Regions from separate parts of the Sodalis sp. RH14 genome, predicted to be linked through region 2. Evidence: predicted binding sites of a transcription regulator. Region 2 holds the regulator's gene; each other region holds the start of a gene.
What was found. Region 2 encodes CRP, which controls carbon source genes, mostly activating them, when cyclic AMP is high. Its sites were predicted from a motif close to ATGTGANNNNNNTCACAT; they were not measured.
Positions count from the first base shown of each region.

Region 1: a site for CRP is predicted at 2,368-2,385, ahead of ACL2XQ_RS21445 (PTS sugar transporter subunit IIC). Genes of this name have one in related genera too.
Region 3: a site for CRP is predicted at 2,975-2,992, ahead of gntK (gluconokinase). Genes of this name have one in related genera too.
Region 4: a site for CRP is predicted at 2,526-2,543, ahead of ACL2XQ_RS06455 (ABC-F family ATPase). Genes of this name have one in related genera too.

Region 1 covers NZ_CP178739.1:4,709,214-4,713,729, forward strand. Annotated here, with positions in the region: gene ACL2XQ_RS21440 (glycoside hydrolase family 1 protein) at 1-893, opposite strand, end outside; gene ACL2XQ_RS21445 (PTS sugar transporter subunit IIC) at 902-2,254, opposite strand; gene ACL2XQ_RS21450 (PTS lactose/cellobiose transporter subunit IIA) at 2,450-2,773, shown strand; gene ACL2XQ_RS21455 (formate/nitrite transporter family protein) at 2,952-3,770, shown strand; gene lysA (diaminopimelate decarboxylase) at 3,818-4,516, opposite strand, start outside.
Region 2 covers NZ_CP178739.1:5,217,067-5,221,582, forward strand. Annotated here, with positions in the region: gene ACL2XQ_RS23885 (phosphoribulokinase) at 33-902, shown strand; gene ACL2XQ_RS23890 (OsmC family protein) at 1,321-1,743, opposite strand; gene ACL2XQ_RS23895 (hypothetical protein) at 1,703-1,891, shown strand; gene crp (cAMP-activated global transcriptional regulator CRP) at 2,059-2,691, shown strand; gene ACL2XQ_RS23905 (YccS/YhfK family putative transporter) at 2,745-4,516, shown strand, end outside.
Region 3 covers NZ_CP178739.1:57,653-62,168, reverse strand. Annotated here, with positions in the region: gene metH (methionine synthase) at 1-2,800, opposite strand, end outside; gene gntK (gluconokinase) at 3,094-3,645, shown strand; gene edd (phosphogluconate dehydratase) at 3,939-4,516, shown strand, end outside.
Region 4 covers NZ_CP178739.1:1,439,345-1,443,860, reverse strand. Annotated here, with positions in the region: gene moeA (molybdopterin molybdotransferase MoeA) at 1-10, shown strand, start outside; gene moeB (molybdopterin-synthase adenylyltransferase MoeB) at 20-784, shown strand; gene ACL2XQ_RS06455 (ABC-F family ATPase) at 908-2,503, opposite strand; gene ompX (outer membrane protein OmpX) at 3,221-3,739, opposite strand; gene dps (DNA starvation/stationary phase protection protein Dps) at 4,425-4,516, shown strand, end outside.

The DNA.
Region 1 (4,516 bases), 510 kb from region 2:
TGCACCGGATAACGGCGGATAATGTCCAGTTCCTGCGCGTCGTAATGCCACTCGACCCCATGGCGGCGCAGCAGCTCCATTAACTCCGGTGGATAGACGCCCAGCAGCAACGGATCGAGAAATACCCGGTTATAAAACAGATCGTAGAGATGCGCCGCCCGCTGGTCATGGGGAGCGCTGGAACGGGCATAAGTCACCTCCGGATTAAGGATAACCCCGAGCGATCCGCCGCCGCGCCGGTAGCCTTGTTCTTCAAACAACTGTACCAGCCGGGCGGTGGCGAGGATTTTATGATGGTTCCACTGCATCCATTTATGGGTATTCTGTTCATAGGGATAACGCAGGGCATCCAGGTAAACCCGGGTCTGCACCACAATCGGCTCGTTAAAGGAAAACCAGCGCTTCACCTTGCCGGCATAACGCGCGAACACTTTTTCCGCGTAGCGGACAAACAGTTCCACCACCCGCTTCGACTGCCAGCCGCCATGGCGTTCCAGCAGGCAGGCCGGCAGCTCGTAATGCTCCAGGCAGATCATCGGCTCAATACCCTGCCTGATCATCTCATCAAGAAAATTATCGATATAGGCCGCATAATCCTCATCGACAATCACCTGCTCGTGATCCACCAGGAAACGCGACCAGTTGATCGAGGTGCGGTAATGCGTCAGCCCGGCCTGCTTCATCAGCGCCACGTCTTCGGCGTAGCGATGGATAAAATCGGTGGCCACCGCCGGGCCATAGCCGTTATGCCAGACGTGGCGGTCCTGCTGGTACCACAGGTCGAGATAAGAATCCTGGCCCGGCTTCTTGCCGCTCCAGCCCTCGGTTTGCCAGGCGGACGCCGCGGCGCCCAGGATAAAATCCGCCGGGATGGCGATGCTAACCTTGCTCATGTCCGTCCTCACGATGACTTAAGGGTTTGCGCGCGGGATGCTTCGCTCATTTCCGCCGCCAGCTGCGCCTGGTCCGCGCGGCGCGACGCCACCTGGACAAAAGGCAGATAGATCAGGAACGACACCACGATGCAGCACAACTGCGTAATCACCGCGCCCATCGATCCGGCGGTGGACAGCCAGGCGTTAATCAGCGGCGGCGTGGTCCAGGGCACCATCACCACCGCCTTGTCGGCAAAACCCAGGCTGGTGGCGAAATAGCCGATGGTGCCGGTGACCAGCGGCGTAATAATAAAAGGAATGGCCAGGATCGGATTAAGCATGATCGGCATGCCGAAGATCACCGGTTCATTAATATTAAACACCGAGGGACCAAGGGATAATTTAGCGATTTCTTTCATCTCCTTGCGCTTGGATGTAAACAATACCGCCATTAATAATCCGATGGTCAGGCCGGAACCGCCGATGCTCATATACACATCCCAAAACGGCATGGTAATGATATTGGGAATATCCTTGCCCTGTTCAAACGCGGTCATATTGACGGTAATGGCGCCGAGCAATAAAGGTTCGCGAATCGGCTTAATCATTTGGTTGCCGTGAATGCCGATGACCCAGAACATCTGGGCGACGAACATCAGCACCAGGATGCCCGGCAGGCTTTGCACCACCGATTCCAGCGGCTGCTGTACCACCTTATATACCGCATCGTACAGATACATGCCGGTCACGCGCTGGAAGACGAACCCAAAGGTCGCCAGCAGCAGCACGGTAATAATGGCCGGGATCAGGGCGGTAAAAGACGCGGACACATTGGGCGGCACGGTATCCGGCATCTTAATGCGGAATTTATCCACCTTTTCCAGGCGCGAATAAACCTCCACCGATAAAATCGCCATAAACATGCCGAGGAACAGGCTCTTGGTATCCGAAAACTGCCGCGCCAGCACGTCCTTGACCACCATCATCTGGTCGCCGACCATTAACTGCAGCGTGGTCGGCGTGACGGCGATAAAACAAATTACCGCCAGCAGCCCGGGAAATAAGGTGCGTGACCCATTAAGCCGGCCCAGCTCAATACCGATTAGGAATACCGCGCCGATGGTTAAAAAATTCAGGGTGGCGTAGTTAATACTGCTCATAATAGGCTTAAGCGTCGCCAGCGGCGCGAAGAAACTAAAACTGGCGAGGCCGTTAACCGGATCGAGCACCATATTGGAGATCAACACCGAAAACGCGCCGACAATGATGACCGGCATTAAGGTAATAAATGCCGCCTTGATCGCCATAATATAGCGAAAGCTATTAAATTTAGTGGCAAACGATCCCAGAGAATCGATCATACGATCCTTAAATGACATGACACCACCTCATCATCAGTGAGTTAAGCCTATTGATATGCACGTTTGCCGGTAGCCGGCAGGTTTTATTGTGGGTTTGGCATACCAAAAACTAGCGTAACTGAATTTATTTTCTGTGATCATGCTCTCACAAGCCAACATTGGAATTCCAATATGATGAAATTACCAAATTTGGTATACCAATAGAGGTGGCGAATGGAAGATTTTGAACAAACTGTGATGGAATTGCTGATTAACGCCGGCGAAGCCCGTTCCGAGAGCATGAGCGCCATCCAGTCGGCGCGGGAACGCAACTGGGACGAGGCGCGGGAGAGGATGGACGCGGCGCGCCAGGCCTCGCGCCGCGCCCACGCCATCCAGACGCGGCTTATCGGGCTGGATGAGGGGACGGGCAAGGTGCCGGTCAATTTAATCATGGTCCACGCGCAGGATCATTTGATGACCGCCATGCTGTGCCAGGATCTGGCGCAGGAATTTATCCTGATGCGCCGCGAGCTGGCGGACCTGGCCGCGCGCTGATCCGCACGGGCCTTAAGCCGCGCCGGCGGCGAATGGCCGGCGCGGCCTGAAGCCCGCGGCCATGTCGGTGCAGAACGGTGTTTTAATTTTTAACACTCTTTTAGCGGCCAACCGTTGGCTTCGCCGCGGGGGGAGGATATGATGCGAATCACCACTTTCTTTTAACATATAAACTACCATGTCGTTTCATTCTCCTAAAGAAGTCGCAGCAATCGCTGTGCAAACGGGCGCCACCAAAAGCCGCGCGCCGCTCCCCTATTTACTGGTGCTCGGCTGTCTGGCCGGTGCGTATATCGCGATAGGTTTTATGCTGGATATCCATGTGACCGCCAGCCTGCCCGCCGACTGGGGGTCGTTCGGCGTCTTTTTAGGGGCGGCGGTGTTCCCGGTGGGGCTGGTGCTGACGCTTATCGCCGGAGGAGAACTCCTGACCGGCAATATGATGACGCTGCCTATTGCCTGGCTGGCGCGGCAAATCTCTTTTATGTCGCTGATACGCAACTGGTTCTGGATTACCGTCGCCAACTTTGCCGGCAGCATTTTGATTGCGTGGTTTTTCGGCCACGTGCTCGGCCTGACCGAAGGCGCGTTCCTGGCCAAAACCGCGGCCACCGCCCAGGCAAAGATTTCCGCCGATTTCCTGCACGCCTTTATTTCCGGCATCGGCTGCAACTGGCTGGTGAGCCTGGCGGTATGGCTGGCATACAGCGGCAAGGATGTGGCCAGTAAGATCCTGGGTATCTGGTTCCCGATCATGGCGTTTGTCGATCTCGGCTTCCAGCACGTGGTGGCCAATATGTTCGTGATTCCGGCGGCGATTTTTGCCGGGCAGGCGACCTGGGCGCAGTACTGGGGCAACTTCCCCGGCGTGTTCCTGGGCAACGCCGCCGGCGGCGCCATCTTTGTCGCGCTGGTCTATTATATTGCCTATCGCCCCATGGCGGCCGACACCGCGGCCGCGGCGCCGTTGCCGGCGGCCGGGCGCAGCAAAGCCTGAGTTCCCGGGTACCGCCGCACCGCCGGCGAAGACCCCGCCGTTTTGGGTTACAAGCGTTCCAGCGCCAGCAGCTCATCCAGCGTCTGGCGGCGGCGGATCAGGCGCGGGCGGCCCTGCGTGAACAAGACTTCGGGCAGCAGCGGGCGGGTATTGTAATTGGATGACATTGAGGCGCCGTAGGCGCCGGTATCATGGAACACCAGGTAATCGCCCACCCGGGCGGCGGGCAATGGCCGCGGCTCGATGCCGCCGCCGGCCAACTGGGTAAACACATCCCCCGATTCGCACAGCGGGCCGCCCACCACCGTCGCTATTTCCGCCCGGCCGTCCGGCTCGCCGCCGTCGGCCGGGATCAGCGAAATATGGTGATAGCTGCCGTACATCGCCGGGCGCATCAGATCGTTGAAACCGGCGTCCACCAGCACGAAATGGCGACTGCCCATCTCCTTGACCGCCTGCACCTGCGCCACCAGCGCGCCGGATTCCGCCACCAGGAAACGCCCCGGCTCGATTTCCAGCGTCACCGGATGGCCCAGATGGTCGCTGATTTCACGGCGCGCGGCATCCCACAGGCCAAAGTAATGCCCGGTGTTGATCGCCTCCTCGCCAAACCGGTACGGCACCGACAGCCCGCCGCCGGCGGAAATGGCGTGGACATCCTGGCCGGAGGCGATAACTTCCCGCACCATCGCCGCGCAGACCTGGCGCAAATGGTCATAATCCACGCCGGATCCGATATGCATATG
Region 2 (4,516 bases):
CACGCCGCAATTCAACCAAGCGTAGGGTTACCATGTCGACAAAACACCCCATTATTGCCGTTACCGGTTCCAGCGGTGCGGGCACCACCACCACCAGCCTGGCGTTTCGTAAAATATTCCAGCAGTTGAATATCCACGCCGCCGAACTGGAGGGTGACAGCTTTCATCACTTTACCCGGCCGGAAATGGATATGGCGATCCGCAAGGCGCGGGATTTAGGGCGCCATATCAGCTACTTTGGTCCGGACGCCAATAACTTTGGCCTGCTGGAGCATACGTTTCATCAGTATGGCGATACCGGCCGCGGTCAGTCGCGTAAATATCTGCATACGTATGACGAGGCGGTGCCGTATAACCAGATCCCCGGTACCTTTACGCCCTGGCAGGCGTTGCCGGAACCGACGGACGTGTTATTTTACGAGGGGCTGCACGGCGGCGTGGTAACCGATAGCCATGACGTGGCGAAGCACGTGGATTTGCTGGTGGGCGTGGTGCCCATCGTCAACCTGGAGTGGATCCAGAAACTGGTGCGCGATACCGGCGAGCGGGGGCATTCGCGCGAGGCGGTGATGGATTCGGTGGTGAGGTCGATGGAGGATTATATTAACTACATCACGCCGCAGTTTTCCCGCACCCATATCAATTTCCAGCGGGTGCCGACCGTCGACACGTCGAACCCTTTCGCCGCCAAGGCGATTCCCTCACTTGACGAAAGTTTTGTCGTTATTCATTTCCGTAGCCTGGCGCATATCGACCTGCCTTATCTGCTGGCGATGCTGCAAGGCTCCTTTATTTCCAATATTAATACGCTGGTGGTGCCCGGGGGCAAGATGGGGCTGGCGATGGAGCTGATTATGGGGCCGCTGGTACAGCAGTTGCTGGAAGGAAAGGAAATTAAGTAAACTCGAGGCCTCGGGCGGGAACACCACGCCCGATTCGACCCCATCGGCATGCTTTCCCTTGAACACGCCAGGATTCGCTGCGGTGTTGGCGGGCCTAGCATACCGTGGGGCGCTCGGTCGGGCGGGAACACCACGCCCGATTCGACCCCATCGGCATGCTCTCCCTTGAACACGCCAGGATTCGCTGCGGTGTTGGCGGGCCTAGCATACCGTGGGGCGCTCGGTCGGGCGGGAACACCACGCCCGATTCGACCCCATCGGCATGCTCTCCCTTGAACACGCCGGGTTTGAGTGCGGTGTTGGCGGGCATACCGTGCCATGGGGCGCTCGGTCGGGCAGAGAAACCATGCCCGATTCGACCCCATTGGCGCGCTCTCCCTTGAACACGCCGGGTTTGAGTGCGGTGTTGGCGGGCCGGTTAGGCGGCGGGGGCGTGGTGTTCGTCGCGCACTTCAAAGCTGTGGGTCATATTGACCGACGCGCCGAGCATCAGTGAGACCGAGCAGTATTTTTCCGCCGATAGCGTCACCGCCCGCTCCACCGCCTTGTCGGTCAGCCCGGCGCCGGTGACGATAAAATGCAGGTTGATATGGGTAAACAGGCGCGGCGCCTCGTCGCGGCGCTCGGAGGTGAGTTTGACCTCGCAGTCCCGGACGTCCTGCCGCGCTTTGTGTAAAATCGATACCACATCAATGGCGCTGCAGCCGCCGACCGACATCAATACCATTTCCATTGGGCTGGGCGCTTTTTCGCCCGCGTTCCCATCCATCAAAACCTGGTGGCCCGAGGCGGATTCGCCCATGAAAGACAACCCTTCTACCCATTTGACCCGTGCCTGCATTATGATACTCCTGATGAAAAGCTTTCCAGCAGACTACATTTTTGTTGGAAAACTGGCAATGTTACTGAACATACTTCATGCTGAAGCAAGACAACAGAAGACACTGCTTCAAACCTATGCTAAAAACAAGGCTGGATCGGCCTCATGATAATGAAAGGGCAAGAGATCGATCGGAACATCACATTACCAGACCCTAATAAGTTCCCTTACGTCGCTCCGTTTAAACGCGGAGTCAGAGTGAATAATACAAGCGCCGTAACAGGGAATACGATGTCCCGAACCTGGGATAGCGATGACAAAAGAGGATAACAGCGAATGGTTCTCGGCAAACCGCAAACAGACCCGACTCTCGAATGGTTCCTGTCTCATTGCCATATTCATAAGTATCCATCGAAGAGTACACTTATACATCAGGGTGAAAAGGCTGAAACGCTTTACTACATCGTTAAGGGCGCCGTGGCGGTGCTGATTAAGGATGAAGAAGGCAAAGAGATGATTCTCTCCTATCTTAACCAGGGAGATTTCATCGGTGAGCTCGGCCTATTCGAGGAAGGTCAGGAACGCAGTGCCTGGGTACGGGCGAAAACCGCCTGTGAAGTCGCCGAGATTTCGTATAAAAAATTCCGGCAGCTGATTCAGGTGAATCCGGATATCCTGATGCGCCTGTCGGCGCAAATGGCCAGTCGTTTACAGGTAACGTCGGAAAAAGTCGGCAACCTGGCATTCCTGGACGTTACCGGACGCATAGCGCAAACCCTGTTGAACCTGGCGAAACAACCCGACGCCATGACCCACCCCGACGGCATGCAGATAAAAATCACCCGTCAGGAAATCGGCCAGATTGTCGGCTGTTCCCGCGAGACGGTAGGACGTATTCTTAAAATGCTCGAAGATCAAAATCTTATATCCGCGCACGGTAAAACCATTGTTGTTTACGGCACGCGCTGATAGCCCCGTTATACAGGCGTGGTGCTTCGTACCACGCTTTTTTTGCTGACAGTATGTGGCGCCGGTTAATCTACCACCCTGAAGTAAACTATGCCCTGCGGCAAACCATCGTGCTATGCCTGCCGGTGGCCGCCGGCCTGTTATTCGGCAGCTTGCAAAACGGCCTGCTGTTTTCGTTGGTCCCTGCCTGCTGCAATATCGCCGGCCTCGATACCCTGCATAAACGGTTTTTCAAGCGACTGGCCGTCGGCGGCGTGCTGTTCGCGCTGAGCAGCGTGCTGATCCAGGTGCTGTTGGCCGTGCCGGTGCCGTTGCCCTTGGTGATGCTCGGCCTGGCGCTGCTGTTCGGCGTTACCGGTGAAATCAGCCCGCTGCACGGCCGTTTATTGCCCGCCGCGCTTATCGCCGCCATCTTTACCCTGGGGCTGGCCGGCAATGTGCCGCCCGCCGTGCCGCCGCTGCTGTATATTGCCGGCACCGCCTGGTACGGGCTGTTCAACGCCCTGTGGTTCCGGTTGTGGAAGGAGCAGCCGATGCGGGAATCGCTTAGCCTGCTGTATCGGGAGCTGGCGGATTATATCGAGGCGAAATATACCCTGCTGACACAGCATACCGATCCGGAAACCGCCCTGCCGCCGCTGTTTGCCCGCCAGCAGGCGGTGATTGATCTGATTGCCCAGGTATACCAGCAGCTTTATATGCTGTCGGCCAATGATCAGCTGCAGTACAAACGCCTGCTGCGTTCTTTCCAGGTGGCGCTGGATTTGCAGGAGCATATCGCCGTCAGCCTGCACCAGCCGGACGAAGTACAAAAACTGGTGGCGCAAAGCCACGCCGAGGCGGTTATCCGCTATAACGCCCGGCTGATTGCCGCGCGGTTGCGGGTACTGGCGGATGATATTCTCTATCACCGGCAGCCGGGGCGTTTTAACATGGCCACCGCGCTGTCGGCCCTGGAAAAAATTGCCGACCGGCATCCGGATAATCCGGTCGGACAGTTTTGTTATTACCATTTCAGCCGTATCGCCCGGCTGCTGCGTACCCAGCGCCCGCTTTACCGCCGCGACCTGATGGCCGACAACCAGCAGCGGCTGTCGTTTTGGCATGCGCTGGTCAGCTACTGTTCCTTTAAATCCATGGCGCTGCGCAGCGCGGCAAGGCTTGGGATTATGCTGGCCATCGGCAGCAGCCTGGGGCTGGTATTGGATCTCCCCAAACCCTACTGGATTTTAATGACGGTGATGTTTGTCAGCCAGAACGGCTATAACGCCACCCGGGTGCGGATCCAGCATCGGGCCCTGGGCACGTTGGCGGGGTTGGTGATTGCCGCCGGCACGCTGCAATTCAGGCTGAGCGACGGCACGGTATTGCTGTGCATGTTGTTCCTGACGCTGGCGTCTTACCTGGTGTTGCGCAAAAATTACGGCCTGGCGATGATCGGCATGACGGTGACCGCGGTGTATACGTTGCAGCTACTGTCGCTGAACGGCGCGCATTTCCTGGTGCCCAGGCTGGTGGATACGCTGATCGGCTGTATGCTGGCGTTCGGCGGCATGCTGTGGTTATGGCCGCAGTGGCAAAGCGGTATGCTGCGCAAAAACGCCCATCTGGCGCTGGAGCGGGACCAGGACGCGCTGCGACTGCTGCTGCAACCCGCCCCCGAGCCGGCGGCGCTGGCCTACGCGCGCATGAAGGTCAACCAGGCGCACAACGCGCTGTTTACGTCGCTTAGCCAGGCGATGCGGGAGCCGGCGTTTAATTCGCGCTATCTGACCGATATGCGTTTATGGGTGACCCATAGCCAGTTCATCGTCGAGCACATCAA
Region 3 (4,516 bases), 820 kb from region 2:
ACTGAATGCCCAGGCGATGGGCCACCGGGGGAATATAGCTATCCCAATCGATGGCCAGGTCGTTATCGCGCGCGGCCTGCAGCGAGACCGGCGGCGTACGGGGCTTTTTGCGGCCATGCTGGATGCGCACCGTGTCATACTCCTTACGGGTACGCAGTATAAATTCATCCCGCTGCTCGTCCGACAGCAGGGCCGACACCACCCCCACGCTGCGCGAGGCATTCTGCACATACACCGTCGGCCCGCTGTAGTTTTTCTCGATTTTAACCGCGGTGTGCGCCTTCGAGGTGGTGGCGCCGCCAATCAGCAACGGCAGGGTAAATCCCTGGCGTTCCATCTCTTTGGCGACGTTGACCATCTCATCGAGCGAGGGCGTGATCAAGCCCGACAGGCCGATAATATCCACGTTGAATTCCCGCGCCGCTTTCAGGATCTTATCCATCGAAACCATCACACCCAGGTCGATGATTTCGTAGTTATTGCATTGCAGCACCACGCCGACGATATTTTTGCCGATATCATGCACATCGCCTTTCACCGTCGCCAGCAGAATCTTGCCGGCCGCCTTTTGCTTTTCTTTTCCCGCCTTGATAAAGGGTTCCAGATAGGCAACCGCCTGCTTCATGACCCGCGCCGACTTGACCACCTGCGGCAGGAACATCTTCCCGGCGCCGAACAGGTCGCCCACCACGTTCATGCCGGCCATCAGCGGCCCTTCAATCACCTCAATGGGCCGCGCCGCCTGTTGCCGCGATTCTTCGGTATCCGCTTCGATGTATTCGGTAATGCCTTTTACCAGCGCGTACTCCAGCCGTTTATTGACCGGCCAGCCGCGCCATTCCGCCTGCTGTTGTTTCGTATCGTCGTCGTTTTTGCCAACGCGGTATTTCTCCGCCAGATCCAGGAGTCTTTCGGTGCCGTCGGCGCGCCGGTTGAGCACCACGTCCTCTACCGCCTCGCGCAGCTCATCGGACAGGTCGTCATAGATGGCCAGTTGGCCGGCGTTGACGATCCCCATATCCAGGCCGTTCTTGATGGCGTAATAAAGGAACACCGCGTGTATGGCCTCGCGTACCGGCTCGTTGCCGCGAAACGAAAACGACACGTTGGATACCCCGCCGGAAATCAGCGCATGGGGCAGCTCGGCCTTGATATCGGCACAGGCGCCGATAAAGTCCTGGGCATAGTTATTGTGTTCTTCAATCCCTGTGGCGATGGCAAAAATATTGGGGTCGAAGATAATATCTTCCGGCGGGAAACCCACGGTTTCGGTCAGGATGCGGTAAGCGCGGCGGCAAATGTCTATCTTGCGCTGCCGGGTATCCGCCTGGCCCTCTTCATCAAACGCCATCACTACGACCGCGGCGCCGTAACGGCGCACCAAACGGGCATGGTGGATAAAGGCGGCCTCGCCTTCCTTCATCGAGATGGAATTAACGATGCCCTTACCCTGGATGCACTTCAGCCCTTGCTCGATGACGTCCCATTTCGACGAATCGATCATAATCGGCACCCGGGATATATCCGGTTCGCCGGCGATCAAATGCAGAAAACGCACCATGGCGGCGGCGGAATCCAGCATGCCTTCATCCATGTTGATATCAATGATCTGCGCGCCGCTTTCCACCTGCTGCAACGCCACCGCCAGCGCCTCATTATATTTTTCTTCTTTGATCAGGCGCTTGAAGCGCGCCGAACCGGTAACGTTGGTGCGCTCGCCCACGTTGACGAACAGCGTATCCTTGGCGATATTCAGCGGTTCCAGGCCCGCCAGACGGCAAGCTATGGGCCGTTCAGGCAGGACGCGCGGCGCTATGCCCTCGACGGCGCGCGCCATGGCGGCGATGTGCGCAGGCGTGGTGCCGCAGCAGCCGCCGACGATATTCAGGAAACCGGAAACGGCCCATTCCTTGATCTGCCCGGCCATTTCATCCGGGCCGAGATCGTATTCGCCAAAGGCGTTCGGCAATCCGGCGTTGGGATGGGCGCTGACATAACAATCGGCAATGCGCGACAGCTCGGCCACATACTGGCGCAGCTCATCGGGGCCTAAGGCGCAGTTCAGGCCAAAGGACAGGGGCTTGACGTGGCGCAGGGAATTATAGAAGGCCTCGGTGGTCTGGCCGGAAAGGGTGCGGCCCGAGGCATCGGTAATAGTGCCGGAAATCATCACCGGCAACTGTACGCCCATGGCCTCGAATTCGGTTTCGATGGCGAATATCGCGGCCTTGGCGTTAAGGGTATCGAAAATGGTTTCCACCATAATCAAGTCCACGCCGCCCGTCACCAGAGCGTGAACCGCCTCACGGTAAGCGCTCACTAACTGATCAAAACTGACGTTGCGGAACGCCGGATCGTTAACGTCCGGCGAAATGGAGGCGGTGCGGTTGGTGGGGCCGAGGACGCCGGCCACATAGCGGGGTTTCTCCGGCGTGCGCGCCGTCCATTCGTCCGCGCTGCGCCGGGCCAGCCGGGCGGCCTCGGTATTCAGCTCGCCGACCAGCGACTCCATATGGTAGTCGGCCATGGCGATGGCGGTAGAGTTAAAGGTGTTGGTCTCAAGGATATCGGCGCCCGCGGCCAGATAGTCGTGATGGATAGCGGCAATCACCTCGGGCTTGCTCAGCACCAGCAGATCGTTATTGCCTTTCAGATCGCTTGGCCAGTCGGCGAAACGCGCCCCCCGGTAGTCCTCTTCCTCAAGCCGGTAACTCTGGATCATGGTGCCCATGCCACCGTCCAGCACCATGATGCGCTGTGCTAATTGCCTGCGCAGTCCGTCCACTCGATTGTTCACCATTACCCCATCCACCGCTGAAAAAATCATCTTTTATGAAGCCAAAACAGGCAGAACATCCTAGCATAAATTACAGGCAATCGACGCCGAAGGCGCATGAGACTTTTTCAAATCCCACCGGTCTGGCCCGAAACGATGCTGTGCGATGTAAAAAGAATGTTTCAGATTACATTTTTAATTTGAAGCAGATCACAATTAGCGCGAAAAAACGACAAAGCATCTGGAAACCGCAGCAAAAATCGGGATAATGTTACCGGTAACATCACTACACTCTTTTCTGGCCACGGAGCCTTACGATGACAACAACAGCTAACCATATCTTCGTTTTAATGGGCGTTTCAGGCAGCGGCAAGTCCGTGGTGGCCAACGCCCTGGCCCGTGAGCTATCGGCCGCGTTCCTTGACGGCGACTTTTTGCATCCGCGCGCCAACATCAACAAAATGGCGGCGGGACAGGCGCTTAACGACGACGATCGCGCGCCCTGGCTGGCGGCAATCAATGATGCCGCGTTTGCGATGCAACGTACCAACGCCATTTCCATTATCGTCTGTTCGGCGCTGAAAAAACATTATCGCGATCGACTGCGGGAAGGCAACGCCAACCTGTCCTTCCTGTATCTCAAGGGCGAATTCGATGTGATAGAAGCCCGGATGAAAGCGCGCAAAGGTCATTTCTTCAAGACCCAAATGCTGGTCACTCAATTCGATACCCTGGAAGAACCGGGCGCCGATGAAAAGGACGTCCTGGTGGTGGATATCAACCAGCCGGTGGACGGGGTCATCAACGATGCCCTGCGCTGCATCAAGGAACAGATCGGGGCAACGGCGGCTGACCTCCCGCGCGCTTAAGCAGCGATCGGCACAGCAACTATGCTTGTTATGCCAGGGATAATCATTGTCATACCCGGCCGGTAATCTCCAGAGGGAGCATCCGGCTGTTTAAGCTTTTTTAGCTGAAACGATTCAATTTCACAATATCGCTGTAATAGCCGGCAGGCCGCTTCGCTACCAATAGGTTGTCATTATAAAAAAAGCGATTCGACGGTTTGTCCGGCGGCTGGGACACCAATTCCGTTGTTGAGCCAGGCTCCGCCGACGGCAAGAGCCAGGCTTGACCATTCAATCTTAAGTGTGAGGCAGATATGAATCCTACCGTAGCCCGGGTGACGCAACGCGTTATCGACCGTTCTTTACCCACCCGCACCGCTTATCTGGCGCGCATCGACGCCGCACGCGTCAAAACGGTTCACCGGTCGCAGCTGGCCTGCGGCAACCTGGCCCACGGCTTCGCCGCCTGCCAGCCCGATGATAAGCTGGCGCTGAAAAGCATGACCCGCAATGATATCGCCATTATCAATTCATACAACGATATGCTGTCCGCCCACCAGCCTTACGAGCATTACCCGCAACGCCTGAAGGACGCCCTGCACAGCGTCGGCGCGGTAGGCCAGGTAGCCGCCGGGGTACCGGCGATGTGCGACGGCGTGACCCAGGGACAGGACGGCATGGAGCTGTCGCTGATGAGCCGGGAGATCATCGCCATGTCCGCCGCCATTGGTTTATCCCATAATATGTTCGACGGCGCCTTATACCTCGGGATTTGCGACAAGATCGTCCCCGGGCTGGTGATGGCGGCGCTGTCCTTTGGACATCTGCCGGCGGTATTCGTCCCCGCCGGACCGATGGCCAGCGGTTTGCCGAATAAAGAAAAAGTACGCGT
Region 4 (4,516 bases), 2.2 Mb from region 2:
GTTATCATAGGGCCGGACCGTGGCGGACGAATTAACTCATGCGGAAATGCTGCGCTACAACCGGCAAATCATGCTGCGCGGCTTTGATTTTGACGGCCAGGAACGGCTGAAAAACGCGGGTGCGCTGGTGGTGGGCCTGGGCGGGCTGGGCTGCGCCGCGGCGCTGTATCTCACTGCCGCGGGCATAGGACGGCTCACCCTGCTGGATTTCGACATTGTGGCGCTGTCCAATCTGCAACGCCAGATACTGCACGACGATCGGCGCATCGGCATGGCTAAAGTCGATTCCGCCGCCCTTGCCCTGGCGTCGGTTAACCCCCATGTCACTATCGCCACGCGCAACGCCGCCCTGGACGACGAGTCGCTGACCGAGCTTATCGCGCAGCATGACGTCGTGGTGGATTGCACCGATAACGTAACGACGCGCGAGCAGCTCAACCGGCTGTGTTTTACCCGCCAGACGCCGCTGGTGTCCGGTGCGGCGATCCGTATGGAGGGGCAAATCAGCGTCTTTACCTACCAGCCCGGCGAACCCTGCTATCGCTGCCTGAGCCGATTGTTCGGCGCAGGCAGCCTCACCTGCGCGGAATCCGGCGTGATGGCGCCGTTGGTGGGCATTATCGGCTCGTTGCAGGCCATGGAGACTATCAAGCTGCTGACAGGGTTCGGCAAGCCGCCGGCCGGCCGGCTGGTCATGTATGACGCCATGACGCTGCAGTTTCGGGAGATGGTGCTGCCGCGGGATCCGCATTGCGCCGTGTGTGGGACGGCGTCGCCCGGCTGAGAGGGAAATCGCGTTTGGCGCGGGCGGCGTTGCTCCGGCGAACACTGCGCGGCAATAGGAGAAATGGAACGGCCCCGCGCAACCAGGGCCGGCGCTTAAAACGGCGTTTAAACCGTCATCAGCTTAGTTTAAACCCTGGCTGCGCAGGTAATCTTCATAGTTACCGCTGAAATCTATCGCTTTTTCCGGCGTTAATTCCAGGATGCGCGTCGCCAGCGAACTGACGAATTCGCGGTCATGGGACACAAATATCAGCGTCCCCTGGTACAGTTCCAGCGCCGAGTTCAGCGACTCAATGGATTCCATATCCAAATGGTTGGTAGGTTCGTCCATCAGCAGGATATTGGGTTTTTCCATCATCAGCTTGCCGAACATCATGCGGCCCTTTTCGCCGCCGGATAAGACGCTGACCGGTTTATTGATATCGTCCTGGCTGAACAGCAACCGGCCAAGGATGCTGCGCACCGCCTGTTCGTCGTCGCTGGGCTGTTTCCATTGGCTCATCCAGTCAAACACGTTAATGTTTTCGGTGAACTCGCTGGAATGATCCTGGGCATAATAACCGATGCTGACGTTCTCGGACCACTTGATGGTGCCGCCCACCGGCGGCAGCTCGCCCACCAGGCTTTTCAGCAGGGTGGTTTTACCGATGCCGTTGGGACCGAGCACCGCCATCTTTTCGCCCACTTCCAGCATCAGGTTTATTTTACTGAACAGAGGCGGCTGGCCGTCATAACCCTGGGTCAGCTGCTGTACTTCCAGGGCGTTGCGGAACAATTTTTTATCCTGCTCGAAGCGGATAAATGGATTCTGGCGACTGGACACCTTCACCTCGTCCAGCTTGATTTTTTCAATCTGGCGGGCGCGGGAGGTTGCCTGGCGTGATTTGGACGCATTGGCGCTAAAGCGGCTGACAAAGGACTGCAATTCGGCAATCTGCGCCTTTTTCTTGGCGTTGCCGGACATCAGCTGTTCGCGCGCCTGGGTGGACGCGGTCATATAATCGTCGTAATTGCCGGGATAGATGCGCAGTTCACCGTAATCCAAATCCGCCATATGGGTACAGACCATATTCAGGAAGTGCCGGTCATGGGAAATAATGACCATGGTGCTGTTGCGCTCGTTCAATACCTGCTCCAGCCAGCGGATGGTATTGATATCCAGGTTATTGGTAGGTTCGTCAAGCAGCAGAATATCTGGATTGGCGAACAGCGCCTGCGCCAGCAGCACGCGCAGTTTCCAGCCAGGCGCCACTTCGCTCATCGGACCGTAATGCTGCTCAAGAGGAATGCCGACGCCCAACAGAAGCTCACCGGCGCGCGCCTCGGCGGTATAACCATCCATCTCGCCGTACAGTACTTCGAGATCGGCAACCCGATAGCCCTGCTGCTCGCTCATCTCGGCCATGGCGTAGATGGCGTCGCGCTCTTCTTTCACCGCCCAGAGCTCGGCATGGCCCATGATGACGGTATCAAGCACGGTATACTGTTCAAAGGCAAACTGATCCTGGCGCAGCTTGCCCAGGCGTTCATTCGGGTCAAGGCTGACATGGCCGCCGCTGGGCACCAGGTCGTCCCCCAGGATTTTCATCAGGGTGGATTTACCGCAGCCGTTGGCGCCAATCAGGCCGTAGCGATTGCCGCCGCCAAATTTAACGGAAATATTTTCGAATAGCGGTTTGCTACCGAATTGCATGGTGATGTTGTTACAGATTAGCAAAAGGAGGTACTCTTCATTAAAAACGTGACATTAACCACATTATGCCACACTCCGCTGTAAAATTGCTCTCTCTGTGTGCACCCATGGCCATAAGCATTAAAATTGGCGTGCCCGGCGCGGCCCCGAGCCGGGTTAGCGCTCCGCGGCCCGCGTTCGCGGCCGGCAAAACGGCCCCTGATAGCCGCCACTTACGCGCCTCTTTCGGCCCGCTAACCAATATAAGGCATTATTATTTGATTTAATATTTTGTCATATTAACATCATCAATAAATATCAGGGTTGTCATATCATAAGGGTATACCTTATTTACCCGCCGAGCAGGATAAATACAGTGTCATTTCGCCAGCATCCCGCCAGGGCGACCGCTAATAATGCATAACCGATAAATAAGGGCGTCCCGTCAGGCAGGATAAAAGAGAGACACTATAGCGGTGTGGCATGCCATAGCCCATTATTCCCGGCTCACCATTGCCCTTCTTTAAAATACTGCTCTGGCGGCAGGAAGAATATAAAAACGCAGCTGCTCGATAAACAGCATGCGCGCCCTGATACGGGCCGGAGGGTGGATGGGCGATACGGGACAAGTGTCGCCGTCCAAGCAGGGAGGGCGCGGCCGGGATAAAAAAAAAGCATGGCTGAAATGCTCAGCCATGCTTATCATGTCCACACCGGGGTCGTTAACCGGAAAACCGGCGCCGCCCGATCGCAGAAGGGAAATTAGAAGCGGTAACCAACGCCTGCGATCCAGGTGCCAACGTCTACGCTGCGGATGCGGCTTTGTTCGTAGGAAACGTCAAACGCGACATTTTCCATCGGGTTGAACTGCAAGCCTGCGCCGTATGCTACGCCAACATCGCTGGTGCGGTGTGAATCGCGGCCGTCTTGCGCGTTGTCGGTAAATTGGCCCACGCCCATGCCGACTACGCCGTATACGCTGGCCCAATCGTTAATGCGGTAAGCCGGACCGGCGGTGATGCCGTAGTAAGTGCCTTTTTCGTAGGTGCCTTGTTCAGCCTGGTTCTTTTCCAGGTAGGTGAAGGAGCTGATCATGCTCCAAGGCGCGCTATCATCCATTTCATAACGGTACTTCAGGTTAAAACCCGATGCCTTGTTGATGACGCCCTGCATATCACCTTGGGCATAACCCGCGGAAACGGTGCTTTCGCCCGCAGTCGCCGAACCCGCCGCTACTGCCAATACACAAGCTAACGCTGAAAGACATGCAATTTTGTTCATAACCACCTCAAATGTGAATTTACGTCCTAACCATGAAAATATAACAAAAAGTAGCACGAAACTCTGCTTAATAAATGTTGTCCAAGTAAACGTATCGTGTAACATAAGTTTTCAAAGCTTTCTATCCCATTCATTTTACTTATGTTTTGTGCTATATGTCACAAATCAGACTTTACGTATCCTTACAACATATCCAGATTAATCCGAACTGAATGACTAAAAAATAGACCACTATCGTGCAATGCGCGTGATTTTTTTTCACAACCCATGTCGCCGCCCTCATATTTTCTGCTCATAAAAACCGCCACTACTATTTAATTATGTTATTACGGCATTCTGGAACACTAAATGCATCTCCCTTCAAAGCCGTTCTGCCTGATTTTCAGCGCCTGTTTCTGCGGCACGCTGTGCTGAACCAGAGACTTTTTGCTATAATAATTATTAGAGGCATTATTTTAAATGAAAACCATTTGTATTACCGGCCCGAAACAACAAAACGCGGTTGTGATGCCGGGAGTACTCTCATGGTTGATGTCTTTTATCCTGCTAAGCTGTTTAATGCGTTCAGCGGTGGCGACACTGAGAGGTATCGGCGATATGAGTGATAGGATGCAGGATTGCGAAACGCTGTTATACTTTATGCCTGAACGAAATTAATAATGATCAATTAAGAGGATGATTAATGATGAGTACCGCTAAACTGGTTAAAACGAAATCTTCCGAACTTATTTATACGCGTAACGATCTGGAAGAGTCGGTCAAGGTCTCCAGTATCGC